DNA from 3 places in the Rosenbergiella sp. YN46 genome. Region 1 is predicted to be linked to each of the others. Evidence: riboswitches for the same ligand, from Rfam matches in the RefSeq annotation. Region 1 holds a riboswitch; each other region holds the start of a gene.
The links. A riboswitch is a leader RNA that binds a small molecule or an ion and turns the genes downstream of it on or off. The one in region 1 is predicted to bind thiamine pyrophosphate.
Positions count from the first base shown of each region.

Region 2: linked by a shared signal. The riboswitch ahead of thiM (hydroxyethylthiazole kinase) and the one ahead of thiC (phosphomethylpyrimidine synthase ThiC) in region 1 are both predicted to bind thiamine pyrophosphate.
Region 3: linked by a shared signal. The riboswitch ahead of thiB (thiamine ABC transporter substrate binding subunit) and the one ahead of thiC (phosphomethylpyrimidine synthase ThiC) in region 1 are both predicted to bind thiamine pyrophosphate.

Region 1 covers NZ_JAZHEE010000040.1:8,688-10,877, forward strand. Annotated here, with positions in the region: gene nudC (NAD(+) diphosphatase) at 1-38, opposite strand, end outside; gene rsd (sigma D regulator) at 138-638, shown strand; TPP riboswitch at 698-806, shown strand; partial or broken gene thiC (phosphomethylpyrimidine synthase ThiC) at 887-2,190, shown strand, end outside.
Region 2 covers NZ_JAZHEE010000012.1:80,307-82,496, forward strand. Annotated here, with positions in the region: gene hdcC (histidine-histamine antiporter) at 1-222, opposite strand, end outside; TPP riboswitch at 640-740, shown strand; gene thiM (hydroxyethylthiazole kinase) at 777-1,565, shown strand; gene thiD (bifunctional hydroxymethylpyrimidine kinase/phosphomethylpyrimidine kinase) at 1,562-2,190, shown strand, end outside.
Region 3 covers NZ_JAZHEE010000008.1:90,800-92,989, forward strand. Annotated here, with positions in the region: gene thiP (thiamine/thiamine pyrophosphate ABC transporter permease ThiP) at 1-63, opposite strand, end outside; gene thiB (thiamine ABC transporter substrate binding subunit) at 39-1,022, opposite strand; TPP riboswitch at 1,053-1,141, opposite strand; gene sgrR (HTH-type transcriptional regulator SgrR) at 1,321-2,190, opposite strand, start outside.

The DNA of each region.
Region 1 (2,190 bases):
CACCAACCATAGTCTAATTTTTCTACTATATGTTCCATAATCTCTTGCACGACCTCAGCTTCACTGGCACTCTTTTAACATTGTTTTTACATTCCAGGTCACTTAGCGTTTTAATCATATAACTCACGGAGTCAATCATGCTAAACCAACTGGAAAGACTGACAGAGCGCGTTGGTGGTTGTAATGAGTTGATCGATCGTTTACTGCAGGATCGCAAGCAGCTGTTAGTGGCGTATTACAACCTGGTCGGGCTTAAACCCGGCAAAGGATCGCTCTCTGCGCTGGATGAAATGGCGCTGGATGATTACTGCCAGCGTCTGGTGGATTATCTCTCCTGCGGCCACTTCAATATTTATGAACGTATTATCCGCGAAATGGAAGAGGGAGAGTCCCGTTCCTGCGCCGGGCAGGTCTGGACTCAACTGGAAGCAAATACCCAACAGATCATGGATTATTACGATTCACATCTGGAGATCGCCATCGATCACGACAACTGTCTGGAATTCCACCAGGTGCTTTCGAAGCTTGGCGAATCCATGGACTCCCGCTTTACGCTGGAAGATCGCCTGATCGTTTTAGCGCTGGGTGATAGTCTGGACAGCGCTAATGATTGCGGACATTTTGCACGACCGGCTTGAGTTCCCTTTCATTAACGCGTAGTTTACATATGGCCTGCCCGATTGAAGGGAGCAGGCCTTTTATCTTGTCGGAGTGCCCAGTGCCACGCACGGGCTGAGACCGTTAATTCGGGATCCGCGGAACCTGATCAGGTTAAAACCTGCGAAGGGAACAAGAGTAATTTCGTCCGTGCGCACCTGCGCCCATGCCTGTTACTCATTCCGTTGTTCTGACAAGCCACTTCCAGTCATCTAAACCGGAACGAGCTATGTCTTTACCAGCAAAACCTAATCGCCGCGAACAGCGCGCCGCCGCCCAGCAGTTTATCGATACCCTGGAAGGCACCAACTTCCCCAATTCCCGCCGCATCTATCTGACCGGCTCCCGTCAGGATATCCAGGTTCCGATGCGCGAAATTCAGATGAGCCCGACCCCCATCGGCGGCGATAAAGTGAATCCGCAGTACGAAGAGAACGAGCCGGTGCCGGTCTACGATACCTCCGGCCCTTATGGCGATCCGGATATCGCCATTAATGTTCGCGAAGGACTGGCGAAGCTACGTCAGCCGTGGATTGACGCGCGTAATGATACTGCTCTGCTTGACGATCGCAGCTCCAGCTATACCAAAGCACGACTGGCGGACGACGGTCTGGACGAACTGCGTTTTACCGGTCTGCTGCCTCCGCGCCGCGCTCTTACGGGCAAACGAGTCACGCAGTTGCATTACGCCCGCCGGGGCATCGTCACGCCAGAGATGGAATTTATCGCCCTGCGCGAAAACATGGGTCGCGAGCGCATTCGCGGCGAGGTACTGCGCCAGCAGCATCCCGGCGAAAGCTTCGGCGCTCATCTACCGCAGAATATCACGCCAGAATTCGTGCGTGATGAAGTGGCCGCCGGACGCGCGATTATTCCCGCCAATATTAATCATCCTGAGTCCGAACCGATGATTATCGGCCGTAACTTCCTGGTAAAAATCAATGCCAACATTGGTAACTCCGCGGTGACCTCTTCCATTGAAGAGGAGGTCGAAAAACTGGTCTGGGCCACCCGCTGGGGGGCTGATACCGTAATGGATCTCTCTACCGGGCGTTATATTCACGAAACCCGTGAATGGATACTGCGAAATAGCCCGGTTCCGATTGGTACGGTGCCCATCTATCAGGCGCTGGAGAAGGTGAACGGCATTGCCGAGGATCTGACCTGGGAAATGTTCCGCGATACGCTGCTGGAACAGGCGGAACAGGGCGTCGATTACTTTACGATTCATGCGGGCGTCCTGTTACGCTATGTACCGATGACAGCCAAACGCCTGACCGGCATTGTGTCACGCGGCGGCTCCATCATGGCCAAATGGTGCCTGTCGCATCATCAGGAAAACTTCCTCTACCAGCACTTCCGCGAAATCTGCGAGATCTGTAGCGCCTATGACGTTTCCCTGTCGCTGGGCGACGGTCTGCGCCCCGGATCGATCCAGGACGCCAATGACGAGGCCCAGTTCGCCGAACTACATACCCTGGGCGAGCTGACAAAAATCGCCTGGGAGTATGATGTTCAGGTAATGATCGAAGG
Region 2 (2,190 bases), on a different contig from region 1:
CCCGCCGGTACGCGGCGTAATTAAACTGGTTTTGGCGAATACCAGCGCCAGGGCGATGACGCCGACAATGGTAAGCACCCAACCCCACAGCGATATATAACCAACGCCGGCAAGGTTGGTGGGTAACATAAATACGCCGGAACCCATCATATTTGAGGCGGTAACCAGCGTAAGGGCGACCACTCCCATTTTATGAACTGAGCCTGAGCTAACCGATCCCATAATATTTTTCCTTATTGAGAAACAGACATGAAATAAACGTTAAAACCAGTGCTTTTGTGCCGATTCTAGGTTGGAAGGGGGGAGTATTTTTGATAATGATCACTATTTACCTGGCTGGCAGTGAATAACCGCCTGAAGGTTGGCGGTTATTTGAACAATGATTTGGATATTGACTCCGTCCCCTTTTTTTTGAGCCGTGACGGATTCCATTCGACAACGTGTTTGTCTGCCGGTTGGTCGCTGCCTTTCCGGCAGGCGCTTTGCTATTCCTGCTTTATAGTGTGGCCCCGGCCGTAGCCGGTGGCATTTCTGGGCAGGTTGATGGGGAAAACCGCTGGTTGGCTCTTGTTTCCTGGGGCTCTCACCCGTATTATCCCGATCGGCGATTAACGAAACCTTTATCGCAATCTTTTGATTTTCAATGACTCGGGGTGCTCCGCTGACTGGACGCGGGGCTGAGAAAGACCCGTTGACCTGATCCGGATAATGCCGGCGTAGGGAAGTCAGATGCCCGAACCGGTATCGCACTTCTTCGCGTCGGTCGGGAGTTCACCATGCAATCTGACCCACTGAGCAGCAGGGCCGTCCTGCAGACGCTGCATCATCTTCGTACCATATCGCCGCTGGTTCACTGCATGACCAACGATGTGGTACAGACCTTTACCGCTAACGTTTTGCTGGCCCTTGGGGCTTCCCCTGCCATGGTAGTGGATGAACAAGAGGCGGCGCAGTTTAGCGCCATCGCGAATGCGCTTTTAATCAATATCGGTACCCTGACCCGCGAGCGAGCCAGCGCCATGCGTGCCGCCATCGACAGCGCTCGCAGGGCGCAGCGCCCATGGGTGCTTGACCCGGTGGCGGTGGGCGGCCTGACGCTACGTAGCGACTTCGCCCGGGAAGTGCTGGCGCTTCAGCCTGCTGTGATTCGCGGCAACGGATCGGAAATTCTGGCGCTGGCCGGAGTGCCGGGCGGGGGACGCGGCGTCGACAGCACCGACAGTACGCGGGTTGCGCTGCCTGCGGCCCGTCAACTGGCCCGTGAGAGCGGCGCTGTGGTGGCGGTCACCGGCGAGGTGGATTACATCACCGACGGCGAACGTATTCTGGAGGTGCCCGGCGGCGATATCATGATGACCCGGGTGGTGGGCACCGGTTGTGCGCTTTCTGCGCTGACGGCGGCCTGCTGCGCACTGCCGGGCGAGCGTCTGGAAAATGTCGCTGCCGGTTGTCGGATAATGACCCGCGCCGGGGAGATAGCCGTTGCCCGTAGCCAGGGGCCGGGGAGCTTTGTTCCGCGCTTCCTTGATGCGTTATGGCAACTGAATGAGGAGGTGCTGGCATGAAGCGCATTAACGCCCTGACCATTGCCGGTACCGACCCCAGCGGCGGGGCGGGTATCCAGGCGGATCTGAAAGCCTTTTCTGCGCTTGGCGCTTATGGCGCCAGCGTGATAACCGCGCTGGTGGCCCAGAACACGCGCGGCGTGCAGTCGGTCTATCGTATCGAGCCCGATTTTGTGGCGGCCCAGCTTGACTCGGTGTTCAGCGATCTGCGTATTGATACGGTAAAGATCGGCATGCTGGCGGAAACCGATATTGTCGAAGCGGTAGCGGAGCGGCTGGCGTACTGGCAGCCGCCTGTCGTGGTGCTGGATACCGTGATGCTGGCGAAAAGCGGCGATCCGCTGCTGTCGCCTTCGGCGGTTTCGGCGCTGCGCGAACATCTGCTGCCCCGGGTGTCGTTAATCACCCCGAATCTGCCGGAGGCCGCGGCACTGCTGGAAGCGCCGATGGCGACCAGCGAACGCGAGATGCATCTGCAGGGGGAAGCGCTAATGGCCCTGGGCTGCGAGGCGGTACTGATGAAGGGCGGCCATCTGGACGATGCCGAAAGCCCGGACTGGCTGTTTACTCGCGATGGCGCTCAGCGCTTTACCGCGCCAAGGGTGCGGACCAAAAACACCCATGG
Region 3 (2,190 bases), on a different contig from region 1:
CCCGGCGGCGAGCAGCCCCGGTTTCAGCCAGCCGGGAATCAGCGGCTGAGGGCGCGCTGCCATTCATCAATCCAGGCGGTGCGCTGTGTCGCTACCTGCTGAGGCGTAAACTGTAACGTCTTTTGGGGACGCATCAGCGTATTAAAGCCTTCGGGCAGTGAGACCGGGCTTACCGGATACATCCAGTTGCCGGTGGGGATGGTCTGCTGGAACGCCTTTGATACCACAAACTGCATAAATTTTTGGGCCAGCTCTGGCTGCTTGCTGCTTTTCAGGCGGGCCGCCACTTCTACCTGCATATAGTGCCCTTCGCTAAAGTTAGCGGCGGCGTAGTTATCTTTATGTTCTTCAATAAGCGAATAGGCTGGAGAGGTGGTGTAGCTAAGCACCAGATCCCCTTCGCCTTTCAGAAATAGCCCCCAGGATTCGCTCCAGCCCCGGGTCACGGTGACGGTTTTACGCGCCAGTTTTTGCCAGGCGTCGGGCGCTTTGTCTCCATAGACTTGTTTCATCCACAGCAGTAGCCCCAGCCCCGGAGTGCTGGTTCGGGGATCCTGATAGATAACCCGCCATTTCTGGGCGCTTTCCACCAGCTCTTTCAGGCTTGCGGGGGGATTTTTCAGGCGGTTTTTATCATATACGAAAGCGAACCAGCCGTAGTCGTAAGGCACGAAGGTGTCGTTTTGCCATCCGCCAGGTAGCGTCAGGTGGCGGGTGTCGACATCGCTTTTGGCGAACAGGCCGCTTTGGGTGGCCGCTTCCAGCAGATTATTGTCCAGGCCCAGTACCACATCCGCTTTGCTGTTTTTACCTTCCATTCGCAGGCGATTAAGCAGGGCGACTCCGTCCTCCAGCGCCACAAACTTCAGGGTACAATCGCAGTCGGCTTCGAAGGCTTTTTTAATGGCCGGGCCGGGGCCCCAGTCGGCGGCGAAAGAGTCATAGGTATAGACGGTGAGCTGCGGACTCGCAAAGACGGGCAGGGCGACCAGTGTGAGCAGCGGTAGCAGTTTATTCAGCACTTTGCACTCCAGTATTGGGTGGCAAAGGATTTTGGGCGTGGCCTCAAATCCCTTCGCCGGCGTTATCCGGATCAGGTTCGACGGGTATCTCTCAGCACATAGCACCCCGTTGAGAATGGCCCACATTGTAATGAGTTCGCTCGCATAGCGAAAGACGCGAAGGAGATTAAGGAAACCGTCTCTGATGGGGCGGCTACCGGGCCGATCTGCCTGATACGTCTGTCGTCGCCAAAGAGAGATTATGGGAGATGCTCCCTCTCTTTGGCGGATGACGACAACAGCCTGTATGCCCGAAAACTTAAACGTCTGGCGGCGCGAACCAGGCGGATTTAAAGTCGAACCAGCCCAGGGTGTTCATCCGCAGGCCACGCATGCTACGCTGGCCCTGGAGTATCAGCCAGTGATGGATAAGCGGCTGGATTTCAAGGCGATTAAGGCGCTGGCGGCACCATTCGGCCAGATCCAGCTCACCCGCCCGCCAGCGGCGCGCCTCTTCATGCCAGTCGCCGGGAATGCAGTGCTGGAGTAGCGGCACTTCATACAGGTGGGCAAATAGCGAAAATTCCAGCGGCAGAGTGAAGTTGGCGCTGTTCAGCCAGATATCGCTGATATCATTGCCTTTATGCCACTGGTCATAGTCCACTTCTTTAACGATCAGCTTCACCCCGTGTTCGGCCAGTAATTTCCCCATGATGTTTCCCAGGATCTGATGTTCGGCGTGATCGCGGTAGAAGGTTAGCGTGATAGCGTCGAGGCCGTCCGGTTTTTCAACCGGCTCCGGAGGTTGAGCGTGATGCCAGCGTGGCAACAGCCCCCAGGCCGGAAACCAGTAGCGCTGATATTGTTCACCGGCCCGATAGATCAGGCTGACCGGAGAAAGAACATGATTAATCCAGCGTTTCACATCGTCCCTGCGACCCGATTCCGAGCGCGCGTCGAACAAAATATAGTAGCACCCTTCCTCCAGCCGGCTCTCCACGGCTTTTTCGCTATCGCCGCTGCCTTCGAGCTGTACGCCGCAGCTGAGGTCTTCGCCGATTTCCGGTAGTACCCAGAAATTCACTTCGTCAATCAGGGCGCGGTAACCGAAATAGTCGTCGAACGCGTGAATTTTTAGCTGATTACTGGTATTGCGTTCGACCGCATAGGGGCCGCTGCCCACCGGCTG